Regions from separate parts of the Sinorhizobium sp. NG07B genome, predicted to be linked through region 1. Evidence: predicted binding sites of a transcription regulator. Region 1 holds the regulator's gene; each other region holds the start of a gene.
The links. The regulator PhoB, encoded in region 1, activates phosphate uptake and scavenging genes when phosphate is short. The targets are predictions, from matches to a motif close to TGTCATNNANCTGTCAT.

Region 1 (5,863 bases):
AGACGATCTTCCACCATGTGCTGCCGCTTGCCATGCCCGGCATCCTGACCGGCACGATCATCGGCCTGGCGCACGCCCTCGGCGAGACGGCGCCGCTGCTCCTGATCGGCATGGTCGCCTTCGTCGTCGACTATCCGGGCTCGCCGCTCGAACCGTCCACGGCGCTCCCCGTGCAGATCTACATGTGGGCGAACGAGGCTGAGCGCGCCTTCGTCGAGCGTACCTCGGGGGCGATCATCATCCTGCTGATCTTCCTCGTCATCATGAACCTCGGCGCAATTCTGTTGCGGCGTCGCTTTGAGCGTCGCTGGTAGTGGGGTAAGGACTATGAACATCATGTCGGAAGCTGCAGTCGAAAAGGCTCTGGACCAGAAAATGAACACGGTGCCCTTGAAGATGATCGGCAAGGATGTGTCGGTCTATTACGGCGAGAAGCGCGCGCTCTTCGACGTCAACCTGAATATCCGCGAGAGTACCGTGACGGCGCTCATCGGCCCTTCCGGATGCGGCAAGTCGACCTTCCTGCGGACGCTCAACCGCATGAACGACACGATCGAGAATTGCCGGGTCACCGGCCGGATCACCCTCGACGAGGACGACATCTACGATCCGTCGATCGACGTGGTGGAACTGCGCGCCCGCGTCGGCATGGTCTTCCAGAAGCCCAATCCGTTCCCAAAGTCGATCTATGAGAATGTTTCCTACGGGCCGCGCATCCACGGCCTCGCCCGCACGAAGGCCGATTTCGATGAGATCGTCGAAACGAGCCTGCAGAAGGCGGGCCTGTGGAATGAGGTGAAGGACCGCCTGCAGGAGCCGGGGACGGGTCTTTCCGGCGGCCAGCAACAGCGCCTCTGCATCGCCCGCGCCGTTGCCGTCAGCCCGGAAGTGATTCTCATGGACGAGCCCTGCTCGGCCCTCGACCCGATCGCCACGGCCAAGGTCGAAGAGCTCATTCACGAGCTGCGCGCCAATTTCACCATCGTCATCGTGACCCACTCGATGCAGCAGGCGGCCCGCGTCTCGCAGCGCACCGCCATGTTCCACCTCGGCAATCTCGTCGAGGAGAACGACACCGACAAGATGTTCACCAATCCGGACGACCAGCGCACCCAGGATTACATCATGGGCCGCTTCGGCTGATCGCCCGAAAACCCACCGCGAAGAGTGCGCCCTCGAGGAACCGTAGATGTCTCACCCCCACATAACGACAGCCTTCGACGAAGAGCTTAAATATCTGACGCGCCGGATCTCGGAGATGGGCGGCCAGGCCGAGCAGATGGTGGCGGATTCCGTCCGGGCTCTGGTGCATTCCGATCTGGCGCTCGCCCAGAAGGTCATTTCCGACGATGCAATCTTGGACGACGCCGAGCGCCAGATCGGCGAAAAGGCGATCGTCACCATCGCCAAGCGACAGCCGATGGCCGCGGATCTCCGCGAGATCATGGGGTCGATCCGGATCGCCGCCGATCTCGAGCGCGTCGGCGACCTCGGCAAGAACACTGCCAAGCGCGTCATCGCGGTTGCCGGCTCCGGCATTCCGCGCAAGCTGGCGCGCGGTCTCGAGCACCTCGCCGAACTCGCCCTGATCCAGCTCAAGGAGGTCCTCGACGTTTACGCCTCGCGTTCGCCGGAGAAGGCAAACAGCATCCGCGAACGCGACGAGGAGATCGACGCGATTTACACCTCGTTGTTCCGCGAGCTGTTGACCTACATGATGGAGGATCCGCGCAACATCACCCCCTGCACGCATCTCCTTTTCTGCGCCAAGAACATCGAGCGTATCGGCGACCACGCCACCAATATCGCCGAAACCATCTACTACATGGCGACGGGCGCCCAGCCGCAGGGCGAGCGGCCGAAGGACGACATGACGTCAACGCTCGGATCCGTCACCGACTGAGGGGACACCCGCCAATCATGAATCTAGGCAAGGAGTCGTAGCTGAATGTTGCCGAAGATAGCCGTTGTCGAGGACGAGGAAGCGCTCAGCGTGCTGCTGCGCTACAATCTCGAGGCTGAGGGCTTCGAGGTCGATACGATCTTTCGCGGCGACGAAGCGGAGATCCGCCTGCAGGAGCGCTTGCCCGACCTTCTCATCCTCGACTGGATGCTGCCCGGCGTCTCCGGCATCGAGCTTTGCCGCCGTCTCCGACAGCGCCCGGAGACCGAGCGGCTGCCGATCATCATGCTGACGGCGCGCGGCGAGGAAAGCGAGCGGGTGCGAGGCCTTGCGACCGGTGCCGACGACTACGTCGTCAAGCCGTTCTCGACGCCGGAGCTGATGGCGCGGGTCAAGGCGATGCTCCGGCGGGCGAAGCCTGAAGTGCTGTCGACGGTGCTTCGCTGCGGCGACATAGAGCTCGACCGCGAAACCCATCGCGTGCATCGTCGCACCCGCGAAGTGAGGCTCGGCCCGACGGAGTTCCGGCTCCTGGAGTTCCTGATGGCCTCGCCAGGCCGCGTCTTCTCCCGCTCGCAGCTGCTCGACGGCGTCTGGGGGCACGACATCTATGTCGACGAGCGAACGGTCGACGTCCATGTCGGTCGGCTGCGCAAGGCTCTGAATTTCTCCAATATGCCCGATGTGATCAGGACGGTGCGCGGCGCCGGCTATTCGTTGGAAAGCTGACGCTTGCGCTGCTCTTCCGGCGTTCCAAAGTGATAAGGGGCCCGACGGGCCCCTTCATGCGTTATTTGTTATTGCTCCGACCGATCAGCGCGCGCGGCGCCGCTCGGCCGAGGGCTGGTAGGCGAGGCGAGCGTGGTAGCTGCAATAGGGGGAGGATTCCGGCGAGTCGTTGCCGCAGAAGTGGAATTCTTCCTTGAGCGGGTCGCCGATCGGCCATTTGCAGGTCCGCTCGGTCAGCTGGGTGAGTTCCAGCCGGCGCGACATCGGCACGACAATGTTGGTGTCGAGTGCGAGATCCTGCTCCGCCACCAGATCGACGGCGACCTCTTCCTTGAGCACGGCCGTGCCGGCAGCGCGGGTAACCGTCCGGGTCACGGCGCGTGCCGCGTAGTTCGGGGCGCGGGGCGCCGAGGTCGTCCGCTTGGGACGAGCCGCCGCTGTCGCTCCGCCGGCCTTGGCGCGGCCTGGCAGGCTCAACCGATGAACCTTGCCGATCACCGCGTTACGGCTGACGCCTCCCAGCTGCGCCGCGATCTGGCTCGCGCTTAGGCCCTCGGACCATAGCTTCTTCAGCTTCTCAACCCGCTCGTCCGTCCAGTTCATGTCTGCACTCCCCGTTCTCGGCGTTGGGATGGCAGAATCCATCACCGTTCTCCGGAAAAGCCCCGGAGTTACAACGCGATAACTATTTTGGTGACTAGGTCCGCCGCATGCGTCTAGTAATTGAATATTAACCTACCGGCCGGGTGACTCCGTGGCAAGAGTCGCCGGAATCGCGCCGAATCGATTTCGCAGTTTTCCCCAACTTGCTGTCGGATAGTTGCATTTTTGCAAGCCCCGCATCGGGATTTTTTCGCGGTGCGGAATCCGGGCCGGCGCGTCTGTTGCAAGCCTTGGTTTTGTTGACATTGCGCCGCGATATGGGAATAGTGCCTGCGCCGCCGAAAGGCGGCATTTTTGATTTTTGTCGGGCCGATACGTCCGACAGCGATGCCGATGACGAAGGAGATGCTGATCATGGCCGCAACAACGCCGCTCTACGACACCTATCTGCGTGCGCCGTTGCGTTTCGAGCGAGGCGAGGGCGTCTGGCTGATTGCCGAAGACGGCACCCGCTATCTCGACTTTGCAGCCGGCGTCGCGGTCAATTCGCTCGGCCATGCCCATCCTCATCTCGTCGAAGCGCTGAAAGCGCAGGCGGAGAAGCTCTGGCATGTGTCCAATCTCTACGATGTTCCCGGCCAGGTGAGCCTGGCGCAGCGGCTGACGGCGGTCACCTTCGCCGATCGAGTGTTCTTCACCAATTCCGGTGCGGAAGCGCTCGAATGTGCGATCAAGACGGCGCGCCGCTACCATTTCGCCAAGGGCCATCCGGAGCGGTTCCACATCATCACCTTCGAAGGCGCCTTCCACGGCCGCACCATCGCGACGATTGCCGCCGGCGGCCAGCAGAAATACATCGAAGGGTTCGGGCCGAAGGCTCCGGGCTTCTATCAGGTGCCGTTCGGCGACATCGCCGCCGTCAAGACCGCGATCAACGACGAGACCGCTGCAATCCTGGTCGAGCCGATCCAGGGCGAGGGCGGCATTCGCCTCGCTTCGAAAGAATTCATGCAGGAACTGCGCGCGCTCTGCGACGAGTTCGGGCTGCTGTTGATCCTCGACGAGGTCCAGTGCGGCGTCGGCCGCACCGGCAAGCTCTTCGCGCATGAATGGTCGGGCATCAAGCCGGACATCATGGCCGTCGCCAAGGGCATCGGCGGCGGCTTCCCTCTCGGCGCCTGCCTGGCAACGGAAGCGGCGGCGGCCGGCATGGTGGCCGGCACCCACGGCTCCACCTACGGCGGCAATCCGCTGGCGATGGCGGTCGGCAATGCGGTGCTCGATGTCGTCCTGGCCGATGGTTTCCTGGAGAATGTCCGCGACGTGGGATTGGTGTTCCGCCAGGGGCTTGCCTCGCTCAAGGATCGCTTCCCCGACGTGATCGAGGAGATCCGCGGCGACGGCCTGATGCTCGGCATCAAGGCAAAGGTGCCTTCCGCCGACTTCCTGAAGGCGATCCGCGCCGAGAAGCTGCTTGCCGTGCCGGCCGGTGAGAACGTGCTGCGGCTGTTGCCGCCGTTGATCACCACGCCCGCCGAAGCGCGCGAGGGGCTTGCACGACTCGAGCGTGCCGCCGAGGCGGTGCGCGCCAAGAGCGGAACGGCCGCGGCCTGAGGTCGCGACGGACGGTCGATTACCGGTTTACGACAGGAACTACAGCATTATGACTGCCACCAGACATTTTCTCGATCTCTCGGCAATGACCGCGACCGACCTGCGCACGATCATCGACGATGCCCGCGCACGAAAGACGGCGACCAAGGCCGGAACCGCCGAGAAACCGCTTGCCGGCAAGATGCTGGCGATGATCTTCGAAAAGCCGTCGACCCGCACCCGCGTTTCCTTCGATGTCGGCATGCGGCAGCTCGGCGGCGAGACGCTGTTCCTGTCGGGGACCGAAATGCAGCTCGGCCGCGCCGAGGCGATCGGCGACACGGCCAAGGTGCTGTCGCGCTATGTCGACGCCATCATGATCCGCACGACCGATCATCGCCGGCTTCTGGAATTGGCCGAGCACGCCACCGTTCCGGTCATCAACGGGCTGACCGACGACACGCATCCCTGCCAGATCATGGCGGACATCATGACCTTCGAGGAGCATCGCGGGCCGGTCAAGGGAAAGACGATTGCCTGGGCGGGTGACGGCAACAACGTGCTTCACTCGTTGATCGAAGGCTCGGCGCGCTTCGGCTACCGGATGAACATGGCCGTGCCGCTCGGCTCCGAGCCGCAGGACAAGTTCCTGAACTGGGCGCGTAACAATGGCGGCGAAATCCTGCTCTGCCATGAGGCGGAGCAGGCGGTTGCCGGCGCGCACTGCGTCGTCACCGACACCTGGGTGTCAATGAACCAGGAGCATCGCGCCCGCGGGCACAACGTCTTTCAGCCCTATCAGGTGAACGCGGCGCTGATGAAGCACGCGGCCCCGGAGGCCTTGTTCATGCATTGCCTGCCGGCGCATCGCGGCGAGGAAGTCACCGACGAGGTCATCGACGGCCCGCAGTCGGTCGTCTTCGACGAGGCCGAGAACCGGCTGCACGCGCAGAAGTCGATCCTCGCCTGGTGCATGGGTGCCGTCTGACGGGACCGTTCGAGGGCCAGGCCGGGCTATTGAAATCGGAGAGCGGT
Region 2 (5,863 bases), on a different contig from region 1:
GCTGCCGGAAGTCATCGGCTTCAAACTCACAGGCAAGCTCAAGGAAGGCGTGACGGCAACCGACCTGGTGCTGACCGTCGTGCAGATGCTGCGCAAGAAGGGCGTCGTCTCGAAATTCGTCGAATTCTTCGGCCCGGGCCTCGACAACATGACGCTCGCCGACCGCGCCACCATCGGCAACATGGGTCCGGAATACGGCGCCACCTGCGGCTTCTTCCCGGTCGACGCCGAAACGATCAACTACCTGACGATGTCCGGTCGTGAAGAACAGCGCATCGCGCTGGTCGAAGCCTATTCCAAGGCTCAAGGGATGTGGCGCGAGGGCGACGGTTCGGACCTCGTCTTCACCGACACGCTGGAACTCGACCTCGGCGACGTCGTGCCGTCGATGGCCGGCCCGAAGCGCCCCGAGGGCCGCATCGCGCTTGAAAACATCGCCTCCGGCTTTGCCGTCGCGCTCGAAAACGACTACAAGAAGCCCGGTCAGCTTTCGAACCGCTATGCCGTCGAAGGCACGGATTTCGACATAGGCCATGGCGACGTCGCGATCGCGGCAATCACCTCCTGCACCAACACCTCGAACCCGTCGGTGCTGATCGCCGCAGGCCTGCTTGCCCGCAACGCGGTCGCCAAGGGCCTGAAGACCAAGCCTTGGGTGAAGACATCGCTGGCGCCCGGATCGCAGGTTGTCGGCGAATATCTGGCGAAGTCCGGCCTGCAGAAGGACCTCGATGCGCTGGGCTTCAATCTCGTCGGCTTCGGCTGCACCACCTGCATCGGCAACTCCGGCCCGCTGCCGGCGCCGATCTCGAAGGCGATCAACGACAAGGGCCTGATTGCCGCCGGCGTTCTTTCCGGCAACCGCAACTTTGAAGGCCGCATCTCGCCGGACGTCCAGGCAAACTACCTCGCCTCGCCGCCGCTTGTGGTCGCCTACGCACTCGCCGGCACGGTTCAGAAGGACCTCACCAAGGAGCCGATCGGCGAAGACAAGGACGGCAAGCCGGTCTACCTGAAGGATATCTGGCCGACCTCGCAGGAAATCCAGGAGTTCATCTTCAAATACGTGACCCGCGAACTTTACGCGACCAAATACGCGGACGTCTTCAAGGGCGACGAAAACTGGCAGGCCGTCCAGGTTCCGGCCGGGCAGACCTATGCCTGGGACGAGGCCTCGACCTATGTGCAGAACCCGCCCTATTTCGTGGGCATGGGCAAGACGGGCGCCGGTATTTCCGACATCAAGGGCGCCCGCGTCCTCGGCCTCTTCGGCGACAAGATCACCACCGACCACATTTCCCCGGCCGGTTCGATCAAGGCCGCCTCACCGGCAGGCTCCTACCTGCTCGGCCATGGCGTGACCGTTGCCGACTTCAACCAGTACGGCACGCGCCGCGGCAACCATGAAGTGATGATGCGCGGCACCTTCGCCAATATCCGTATCCGCAACCACATGCTCGGCCCGAACGGCAAGGAAGGTGGCTACACCATCCACTATCCGTCCAAGGAAGAGATGTCGATCTACGATGCGGCCATGCAGTACAAGGAAGAGGGCGTTCCGCTCGTCATCTTCGCCGGCGTCGAATACGGCAACGGCTCCTCGCGCGACTGGGCGGCCAAGGGCACCAACCTTCTCGGCGTCAAGGCCGTGATCGCCCAGTCCTTCGAACGCATCCACCGCTCGAATCTCGTCGGCATGGGCGTCATCCCCTTCGTCTTCGAAGAGGGCACGACCTGGGATTCGCTGGGCCTGAAGGGCGATGAGGTCGTCACGATCGACAACCTCGCCAATGTCCAGCCGCGCGAAAGGCGCGTCGCCAAGATCTCCTATGGCGACGGTTCGGTGAAGGAAGTGCCGCTCATCTGCCGTATCGACACGCTGGACGAGGTCACCTACGTCAATAATGGCGGCATCCTGCAGACGGTTCTGCGCGATCTCGCGGCCTGAACCGGCCGTCCGCATTCTGCTTCAACGATCTGGCCGGGGCATCAGCCGATGCCCCGGCTCTCTTTTTGCGCTAACTGCCGCCGCTTATGTCCGTCGACGTTTTCCCCAGCCTGCCCGCAGGTCACTCCAACGTGACTTTCTGTTGAAACCGGCCCGTCGTATGTAATGTACTCCCCTGATGGAAGCGCCCGCCCGACAAATACAAGTGACGCCATGACTTTCGCCTTGCTGCCAATGCTTCGCCGCCTGGCCCTGACCATGGGCCTGCTCGGTGCCATCGGCGGCACGGCGGCGGCCGACGACGGCAAGGCGTTCAAGGGTGTGGTCGAGCTTTTCACCAGCCAGGGCTGTTCGTCCTGTCCGCCCGCCGACGCCGCCTTGAAGGCGCTTATCGACGAGGGCGAGGTCGTGGCACTCGCCTATCACGTCGATTACTGGAACTATCTCGGCTGGGCCGACACGCTTGCCACCAAGGAAAACACCGAGCGGCAGTATGCCTATGCCCGCATGCTCGGCCGCAGTGGCGTCTACACGCCACAGGTGGTTCTGAACGGCCGCGATCACGTGAACGGCTCCGACCTCCAGGCGGTCAAGTCCCGGCTGGCGACGATGAGCGCCGGCGGCGGCGGGCTCGCCGTGCCGGTCGATGCCACGATCGGCGGCGAGGAAATCTCCATCAAGGTCGGCGCCGGTGAGGGCAAGGCGAATGTCGTCGTCGTCTATTTCGACCGGGCCCGGGAGGTCAAAGTCGAAAGAGGCGAGAACAAGGGCAAAGAAATCGCCTATTGGCACGCGGTCAAGGATATCCAGACCATCGGCATGTGGGACGGCAAGCCCGCCCAGTTCACGCTCCCCGCCTCGGTGCTGATCGAGGGGCGCGGCAATAGCGGCTGCGCCATCCTGCTGCAATCGATGAAGGATGCGGAAACGCCGGGCCCGATCATCGGCGCCGCAACCCTTCTCGCCGGCCCGCAAGGCAAGCTGTAGCGACGCGAAGGGCTCCGGTCAGGAGTTTGCCCCTTGTCTGCTCGTGGAGGGACGTAAGCGGGTGCGGCATCGTCCCTTCGCCCCCGCTTGCGGGAAGAAGGTGGCGGCAGCCGGATGAGGGGCAGATGCGAGCGCACGCGCCGAATTCGAGGCGGAGGGATGGTTCGGCCCGGCAGCATCGAGGGGCTGGGGCTGAGGGTTCGAAGTTACCGGACCGAACCGGTCATGTCTGCGTTTGGAAACCTCCCGCAGCATGACAACCTGTCCGGACATACGGTGGCAACGACTCGTCCGGCAGCGGTCGGAGTTTTGCGGTGAATTGGGGCGGCGATTTGACTGAATTGCGGCAAGGGCAAGAATTGCCCGCCTTGCCAACAGCTTCCGGCTTGCTTTTCGTCTCTCGTCAGGCACACTGTCATGGTCCTGTCACATCAGAAGGCCGAATTGCCGATGACCGATCAATCGGATTTGCCGGAGGGCGAAGCGCGTCACCAGGGCCAGACCACATCGAATGTGGTCGTCGATTTTCACGAATACAAGCAAGCCAAAAACCCCCCGCCAGTCACCTTCCACCGCCGTGAGCTGGACCTCGTTCTGAGACTCTACGGCCGCATGGTCGGTGAGGGCGAATGGCGCGACTACGCGATCGACCATTTGAAGGACCGTGCCGTGTTCTCGGTGTTCAAGCGCGCCGGGGAAGTCCCGCTCTACCGCATCGAGAAGAACCCCAAACTCGCCGCCAAACAGGGTGCCTACAGCGTGCTGAACGCTCAAGGCACGATCCTGAAGCGCGGCCACGAGCTGGCACAGGTCCTCAAAGTCTTCGACAAGGTGCTGAAGCTCGTCGAGACATAACGCAGCGTCTCCATTTGGAATTGCCCCTCATCCGCCTCCCGGCACCTTCTCCCCGCAAGCGGGGCGAAGGACTATGCCGCGCCGGCTCCAGTCCCTCTACCCGCGTACGGGGAGAGGGTTAGTCCTCGGGTTAAACCCGAGGAGAGGGGCAATCAGCTCCGGTAAAGCGTATCCGGATAGGCGCCCTCGGCGGGCAGGGTGTCCGTCCCCTCGCCGAGAGGAAGCTGCATGATCGCGGTATCCAGCCAGCGCCCATGCTTGAAGCCGGTTGCCTTCATCGTTCCCTGATGCTCGAAGCCGACGGCGCGATGAACGGCGATCGAGGAGGGGTGGGCGCCGCCGATCACCGCCACCATCTGGCGAAAACCGAGCGCGGTGCACCGCTTGACGAGCTCCTCGAGCAGCGCCCTGCCGATGCCTTGGCCGCGCGATTCCGGCGCCAGATAGATCGAATCCTCCACCAGGAACCGATAGGCGGTCCGGGTGCGGAAGGCCGACGCATAGGCGTAGCCGAGCACGCTGCCCTGCTCGTCCGCGGCGACGATATAGGGATAGCCGCTGCCGGTGATCGTCGAAAAGCGCAGCGCCATCTCCGCCTCGGAGGGCGGCGTCACCTCGTAGGTCGCGACACCGTTCAGGACCGACTCGCGGTAGATCTCGGTGATGGCGGGAAGATCGGCGGCGACGGCGTCGCGAAGCGTGAAGGTCATGGGAGATTTTTCGTTGTTGGGACTGCTGCAGCATTCGCATGAAGCGGCCGGACCGATCAAGATTCGGCGCAACAAAAAAGGCGGCCGAAGCCGCCTTCTTCGTCAATCCAGTCCCGACTACTCGTTCTTGTTGCCCAGGAACTGCAGCAGGAACATGAACAGGTTGATGAAGTCGAGGTAGAGCGTCAGCGCGCCCATGATAGCCTTGCGGCCGGCAACCGCGACGTCATCGGCCTCGAAGTACATTTCCTTGATCTTCTGCGTGTCGTAGGCGGTCAGGCCGGCGAAGACCAGAACACCGATCACGGAGATCGCGAAGCCGAGGGCCGACGAAGCAAGGAAGATGTTGACGATCGACGCGATGATCAGGCCGAACAGGCCCATGATCAGGAATGTGCCGAAGCCCGACAGATCCTTTTTCGTCGTGTAGCCGTAGAGCGACAGGGCGCCAAACGAGGCGGCCGTCACGAAGAACGTCTGCACGATGCTCTGCCCGGTGAAGACCAGGAAGATCGAGGACAACGAAAGGCCCATCAGCGCCGCGTAGATCCAGAACGTCGTCTGGGCGGCGGAAACGCTCATGGAGTTGATGCGGAAGCTCATGAAGAAGACCAGCGCAAGCGGTGCCAGCATCACGACCCACTTCAGCGGCGAGGCGTAGATGAGCTGGGCGAATGCCGGATTGGAGACGGCAAGCGCATAGGTCCCGTAAGCTGCCACGCCGGTGATCGCCAGCCCCAGGGCCATCAGGTTGTAGACCTTCAGCATGTAAGCGCGAAGGCCTTCATCGATCACGGCACCCGCCTGAGCGCCGGCGGGCGACATTCGGGTTTGGTAGTTTCTCAGATCAGCCATTGTTTCCTCTTTAAGCCCCGGTTGGAATTACGGTGTCGGGCGGCGGGTGTCTGTGCCAGCTCACGCCCAGGCGCCGCTGCGGGGCTCCAGCATGCCTGTGGATAAATATGATGGTGAAAGCCGCGCCGCACAAGACCCGGCCGGGCCTGAATCGAGCAAAGCCGGGCTTTTGGGCGATCAAACACGGGTGATTAACGGTTAATCGCCACCGCTACAGTTCGCGCAGGACCGGCGCGGCCTTCTGCCCGAGGATGCGCCAGGTCCCGGCAAGGCCGATGCCGACCGTCACGACGAGGGCAACGGCGATCGTAGCGAAGGCCACGTCCGGCAGGAAATTCGACGGCAGCGTCATGATGCGGCTGACGACGAACCAGGCCGCAACTCCGCCTGCCAGGAGCGCGAAGACGGCGGTGGCCACGCCGAGAATGAAATATTCGTAGCTGAAGGCGCGGATCAAAGCTCCCCGGGTGGCGCCGAGGGTCTTCAGCACCACCGCGTCGTGGATGCG
Region 3 (5,863 bases), on a different contig from region 1:
TCGCGGTGGCGAGCGGCAGCAGCCCGACGAACACGATCGAGCGGGCGGAGGTCACGTGCCGGAGCGCCAGCGCCGTCAGCAGCGGGAAGCCGACGACGACGCCGAGCGAGACGATGCCGAGCGGCAGCAGATCGCCGCGCTCGGGCCGCCTCTCGCGGAAGGCGACGAGCAGCCCGAAGGCGAGCAGCCCGGCGATCGTCGCGCGCGCCAGCGTCAGGAAAATCGGATCGAAATCCATCACCGCGATCCGCGTCGCCGGCAGCGAGCCCGAGAAAATCAATACGCCCGCCATGCCGTTCATCCAGCCGCTCGTGGTTCTGTCCATGCCATGCTCCTTTTGCCCCTGTCGGCGCCATCTCTATCGGCTGAGGCGGCTGGCGCTTCCAGAGACGGTGAAGTACAGTTTCGCCGAACTGTCATGCAAAAGGAACCGGTACAGATGAGGCCGCAGACTGTCGACGCCGATGGCGAGACGCTGATCGCAAGGGTGATGGCGACGGTAAGGAACCGGATTGCCGGGCGCAGCCTGACACCCGGCGCCCGGCTGCCGTCGATCCGTGCCTTCGCGACGAGCTTGAAAGTTTCCAAGTCGACCGTGGTGGAGGCCTATGAGCGGCTGGCGGCGGAGGGGCTGATCCGCTCGCGGCCGGGCTCCGGCTTCTTCGTCGCCGCGCCGCTGGCGCCCTTGTCGCTTGCTGAACTCGGCCCGCGGGTGGAGCGCGAGGTGGATCCCCTGTGGATCTCGCGGCAGGCGCTCGAGGCGGATGTCAATGTGCTGAAGCCGGGCTGCGGCTGGCTGCCGGCTGAATGGATGCCGGAAGAGGGGCTGCGCCGGGCTTTGCGGTCGGTCGCGCGGGCAAGTGCCTCGACGCTCGTCGACTACGGCCCGCCGTTCGGGCTCTTGCCGCTCCGCGCGCTCCTTGCCCGCCGTCTGGCGCAGCACGGCATCGAAGCCTCGCCGGAGCAGATCATGCTGACGGAGTCCGGCACCCAGGCGATCGACCTCCTCTGCCGCTTCCTCGTCGAGCCGGGCGAAACCGTGCTCGTCGACGATCCGTGCTACTTCAACTTTCATGCGCTGCTCCGGGCGCATCAGGCAAAAATCGTCGGCATTCCCTATACGCCGGCCGGGCCGGACATCGAGCGCTTTGCCGCGGCGCTCGAAGAACACCGGCCGCGCCTCTACATCACCAATTCCGCCCTCCACAATCCGACCGGCGCGACGCTCACGCCGCTTATCGCCCACCGCCTCTTGAAGCTCGCCGACCAGGCGGGACTGACGATCGTCGAGGACGACATTTTTGCCGATTTCGAAGAGGCGCCGGCGCCGCGGCTTGCCGCCTTCGACGGGCTCGAGCGGGTGGTGCATATCGGCAGCTTTTCGAAGTCGCTGTCGGCGGCGGTGCGGTGCGGCTTCATCGTCGCGCCCCGCCAATGGATCGAGCCGCTCGCCGACCTGAAGATCGCAACCAGTTTCGGCGGTCCCGGATTTGCCGCCGAGCTGGTGCTGACGCTGTTGAAGGACGGCAGCTATCGCAGGCACATGGAGACGGTGCGGCAGCGATTGTCGCGGGCAATGGCCGAGACGATCGGAAAGCTCCGGGCGATCGGCATTCAGCCCTGGATCGAGCCGCAGGCGGGCATGTTCGTCTGGTGCCGCCTGCCGGACGGCATCGACGCGGCGGAGCTCGCCCGAAGGGCGCTTGCCAGAAACATCGTGCTCGCCCCCGGCAATGTCTTCAGCCAGGCGCAGACGGCCGGCAATTTTCTGCGCTTCAACGTGGCACAGTCCGAGGACGAGCGGCTGTTTCGCGAGCTGTCGGCTCTTCTGCGCCGGTGATTTCGACCGGCGTCTTCATGATGATCTCGCGCGGGTCGGGCGTCGCAATGCCGGCTGCCTGGAAGGCGTCCCAGAGCGCCATGAACACCTGGCCGCGGATGTTCGTCAGGCCGTTGGCCGGATCGGAAATCCAGAATCTCAGCTTGAAGGTAAGCGACGAGCCGCCGAAACCGGTCAACCAGCAGACCGGCTCGGCATAGGCGCTGGCGACCCGCGGCACGGTCTTGGCGGTTTCGATCGCAAGCCGGGCGACCTCGTGCGGATCGCTCTTCGGCGACGTTTCGAAGGCCACGTCGATGCGGACATAGTCGCTGGAAAACGACCAGTTCACCACCTGCTCGGAGATGAAGTCCTCGTTCGGGATCAGATACTCCTTGCCGTCGCGGGTGATGACGGAGACGAAGCGGGAGCGCAGGTCGCGGATCGAGCCGAAGGTTTCCCCGAGCGTGATCGTGTCGCCCGGCTTGATCGACTTGTCGAGCAGGATGATGATCCCGGAGATGAAGTTGGAGACCACCTTCTGCAGGCCGAAGCCGATGCCGACGCCGACGGCGCCGGAAAAGACGGTGAGCGCCGTCAGATCAATGCCGGTCGCCGACAGCGCGATCGTGCCGGCAAGCACGATGAGCCCGATCTTGATCAGCTTGCTGATCAGCACCTTCAGCGACGGCGTCAGGTCGGCGGATTTCTGAATCCAGTTCGACGACATGTTGCCGGTGAGAACGGCGAGCCAGATCATTGCGGCGGAGAGCACGATCGCCTTCAGTACGAGCAGCAGCGAAAGACGAACGGCACCGAGATTGACGGCGGCATTGTCGAGCGCTGTCAGCACCGGGCGATCCAGCCCGAGCGCGTAAAGCGCGAAGTAGAGCCAGCCGAGGACGGCGACGACGCGCGCCAGCGTCTGGTTGCGGATAATCCGGGTCAGGACCGCGATGATGAACCAGGCGGCGACCAGCGTCAGCACCGTGCCCACCAGCCAGCGATAGGACGGCCAGCCGTAGCGCGACAGCACGACGTCGGCGATCCACAGCCAGACGATCAGGAACAGCCATTTGAGCCGCCGCATGAAGGCGATGATGACGCGCAGCAGGTCCGGATTTCCCCTGATCATCCGGGCGCGGGCTTCGAGCGCCGGCTCCAGGCGCTTAGCGGCGAGGCCGCAAGCGAAATAGCCGACGACGATCACGGCGCACTGATAGAGCGTCCATTCGTTGAGCACAAACCGCTCGAGCCACGCCGCGGTGGCATTGATGGTCTCGACGAAATCCATCGTCTCTGTCTTCGCAATTCTTGTGCTGCCTGTTCCGGTACGAGGACGGGGCATGGAACAAGCGGCGGCCGTCGGGCGCCCTGAAAAGGCGCACTGCGCAGACATATAATTAACCGGGCAGGGAATTTGTTCAATTCGTCCCACGCAGCAAGGGCTCGAATGCGGATGGCCACCCCCTCTAGCCTGCCGGCCATCTCCCCCCACAAGGGGGGAGATTGGATGTGGCACGCTTTGCACCTCGAGCGAAGCGTTCCGCTTACAGAAGCGGCAAGGTCGGAGCGAGGGGCCGGCCGCAAATGATCTCCCTCCTTTTGGGGGAGATGGCCGGCAGGCCAGAGGGGGGTGCTTCAGCCACGGCCCCGAGAGCGCCCAACTGTCATTCGCCTGTCATCTTGCGATGATGTTTATCCGGAACTCAACTTCGTCGGAATCGCGGTTCGTTGCCCGGGTAAATGATGCTCATCTTGTTCGTCGCCGGTGCCTTCCTAGCCATCAATCTGTTGAGCCTGATGATAGCGGGCTGGCGGATCTGGCCGCGTCTCGGCCCGCAGCCGCGGACGACCTATCGACCGCCGGTCTCCCTCGTCATCCCGCTCTGCGGAATCGAAGAATTTTCCCGGGAAACGCTTGAAAGCGCGTTTCGCCTGGATTGGCCGGAATACGAAGTCATCTTCTGCGTCGCCGATGCCAAGGATCCGTTGATTCCGCTGATCGAGGCCGCGCGCCGGCGCCACCCGGGCATTCCCGCGGCGATCCTCATCGGCGACGACCGGATCAGCGCCAATCCGAAGCTCAACAACTGCGTAAAGGGCTGGAATGCGGCCGCGCATGAATGGGTGGTTCTCGCCGATTCGAACGTGCTGATGCCAGCCGACTATCTCGTTCGGCTGATGGCGGCGTGGCGGCCCGAGTGCGGGCTCGTCTGCTCGACCCCGCTCGGCTCACGCCCGAACGGCTTTTGGGCCGAGGTCGAGTGCGCCTTCCTCAACGCCCACCAGGCGCGCTGGCAATATGCCGGCGAGGCCCTCGGCTTCGGCTTCGCCCAGGGCAAGAGCATGCTCTGGCGCAAGAGCCTGCTGGATGCCAATGGCGGCATCCAGGCGCTGGCGGCGGAGATCGCCGAGGATGCGGCCGCAACCAAGCTGGTGAGAAGCCTCGGCCTGAAGGTGCACCTCGTTTCCGCGCCGTTCGACCAGCCGCTCGGCACAAGGACGTTCCGCGAGGTCTGGGCCCGGCAGTGCCGCTGGGCGCGGTTGCGGCGCGTCACCTTTCCGCAGTTCTTCGCGCCGGAAATTCTGGCCGGCGTCGTGCCGCCGCTCCTGCTGTCGGCGATCGCCGCTGTCGCTGCGGGTCACAGCGTGCCCGCCGTCGCCGCTCTTGTCGCAACCGCCGCCTACCTGCCGGAATTTTTGCTCGTCCATCGCAAGAACTGGCATCTCTCCCGCTGGTCGCTCGTCGCCATGCTCACCCGCGACCTGCTGCTGCCGGTCATCTGGGTCCGCAGCTGGTTCGCCGGCAGCGCCGACTGGCGCGGCAACAGAATGTCGATCGGCTCGCAGGAGTCGCGGCTGGAAACGGGTGAGCTGCCGCTGGTGGTGAGTACGTCGTAGGGAGCTGGCGCTGGTCAGAAACGCCCGGGAAATATGCTCATTCGGGCGCAGAGCGCGTGCAATTCCCGGTCCGTTCTTTTTTCAATGTCGCGCATTGCGAGGCTGAACGGTTGCTGCGGAGCTTTGCCGGAAAGCAGCGGCAGCTTGCGGCCCTGAGCCGACTTTCGGCGTCACGGTGTCGAATGTCCGAAAGTTGCCAGGACAGTCATTGCCCAGGCAGGACGTCTGCGTCATTGGCACCGGGTTGCGAGTGCTCGACATTGTGAGCATTCACGATTGCCGGCGAACAAATGGCGAGCGATGATCTCACCCAAAGTCGCTCTGAACGGGACCCCGAAAATTTCCTCTTCCCTGTGTCTTCCTGTTATTGTGGAGACGAGGAGATGGCCTGTGAGCGAGAACCGCAAGCTAGCGGCGATCCTGGCTGCCGACGTGGTCGGGTACAGCCGGCTGGCCGGCGCAGACGAAGACCGTACTTTGGCCAGGTTGCGGGCGCTGCGCAGCGACCTGATCGATCCGACCATCGCCGTGCACAACGGACGCGTGATCAAGCGCACAGGCGATGGGGCGCTGGTCGAGTTCCGCAGTGTAGTAGACGCCGTGCGCTGCGCCATTGAGGTGCAGAACGGTATGGTCGAGCGCAATGCCGGCGTGCCGCAGGACCGCCGCATCGAGTTCCGGATCGGAATTCATCTCGGCGACGTGGTCGAGGAAAGCGACGGCGACCTGATGGGCGACGGCGTCAACATCGCCTCGCGTCTGGAGGGCGTCGCTGCGCCAGGGGCCATCTGCCTATCCGAGGATGCCTATCGCCAGGTCAAGGCGCGGCTTGACCTCTCAGTCAGCGATCTCGGCAACACGCAGCTCAAGAACATCGCCGAGCCGATCCGGGTGTATTCGCTGCGTGTCGGCACCACCGAGGCAAAGGCAACCGCGACCTCACAGCCGGTGACAAGCCGTCCGACGACGGAACTGCCGCCGAAACTGTCGATCGCCGTGCTGCCCTTCGCCAACATGAGCGGTGATGCCGAGCAGGAATATTTCGCCGACGGAATCTCCGAAGACATCATCACATCTCTCTCAAAGCTGCCGCAGCTCTTCGTCATCGCCCGCAATTCGTCGTTCACGTTCAAGGGCAAG

Region 2: CO664_RS18880 (DUF2794 domain-containing protein) is a predicted target of PhoB. The motif match lies at 3,349-3,365, and genes of this name have one in related genera.
Region 3: CO664_RS21215 (ceramide glucosyltransferase) is a predicted target of PhoB. The motif match lies at 3,488-3,504, and genes of this name have one in related genera.

What each region holds. Positions count from the first base shown of each region.
Region 1 covers NZ_NWTD01000001.1:358,914-364,776, forward strand. Annotated here, with positions in the region: gene pstA (phosphate ABC transporter permease PstA) at 1-314, shown strand, start outside; gene pstB (phosphate ABC transporter ATP-binding protein PstB) at 328-1,143, shown strand; gene phoU (phosphate signaling complex protein PhoU) at 1,190-1,903, shown strand; gene phoB (phosphate regulon transcriptional regulator PhoB) at 1,949-2,632, shown strand; gene CO664_RS01790 (GcrA family cell cycle regulator) at 2,717-3,235, opposite strand; gene CO664_RS01795 (aspartate aminotransferase family protein) at 3,650-4,849, shown strand; gene argF (ornithine carbamoyltransferase) at 4,899-5,816, shown strand.
Region 2 covers NZ_NWTD01000005.1:202,932-208,794, reverse strand. Annotated here, with positions in the region: gene acnA (aconitate hydratase AcnA) at 1-1,948, shown strand, start outside; gene CO664_RS18885 (thioredoxin family protein) at 2,162-2,935, shown strand; gene CO664_RS18880 (DUF2794 domain-containing protein) at 3,386-3,790, shown strand; gene CO664_RS18875 (GNAT family N-acetyltransferase) at 3,943-4,500, opposite strand; gene CO664_RS18870 (Bax inhibitor-1/YccA family protein) at 4,618-5,355, opposite strand; gene CO664_RS18865 (ABC transporter permease) at 5,567-5,863, opposite strand, start outside.
Region 3 covers NZ_NWTD01000007.1:35,668-41,530, reverse strand. Annotated here, with positions in the region: gene CO664_RS21230 (DMT family transporter) at 1-325, opposite strand, end outside; gene CO664_RS21225 (PLP-dependent aminotransferase family protein) at 419-1,840, shown strand; gene CO664_RS21220 (mechanosensitive ion channel domain-containing protein) at 1,776-3,113, opposite strand; gene CO664_RS21215 (ceramide glucosyltransferase) at 3,566-4,723, shown strand; gene CO664_RS21210 (adenylate/guanylate cyclase domain-containing protein) at 5,114-5,863, shown strand, end outside.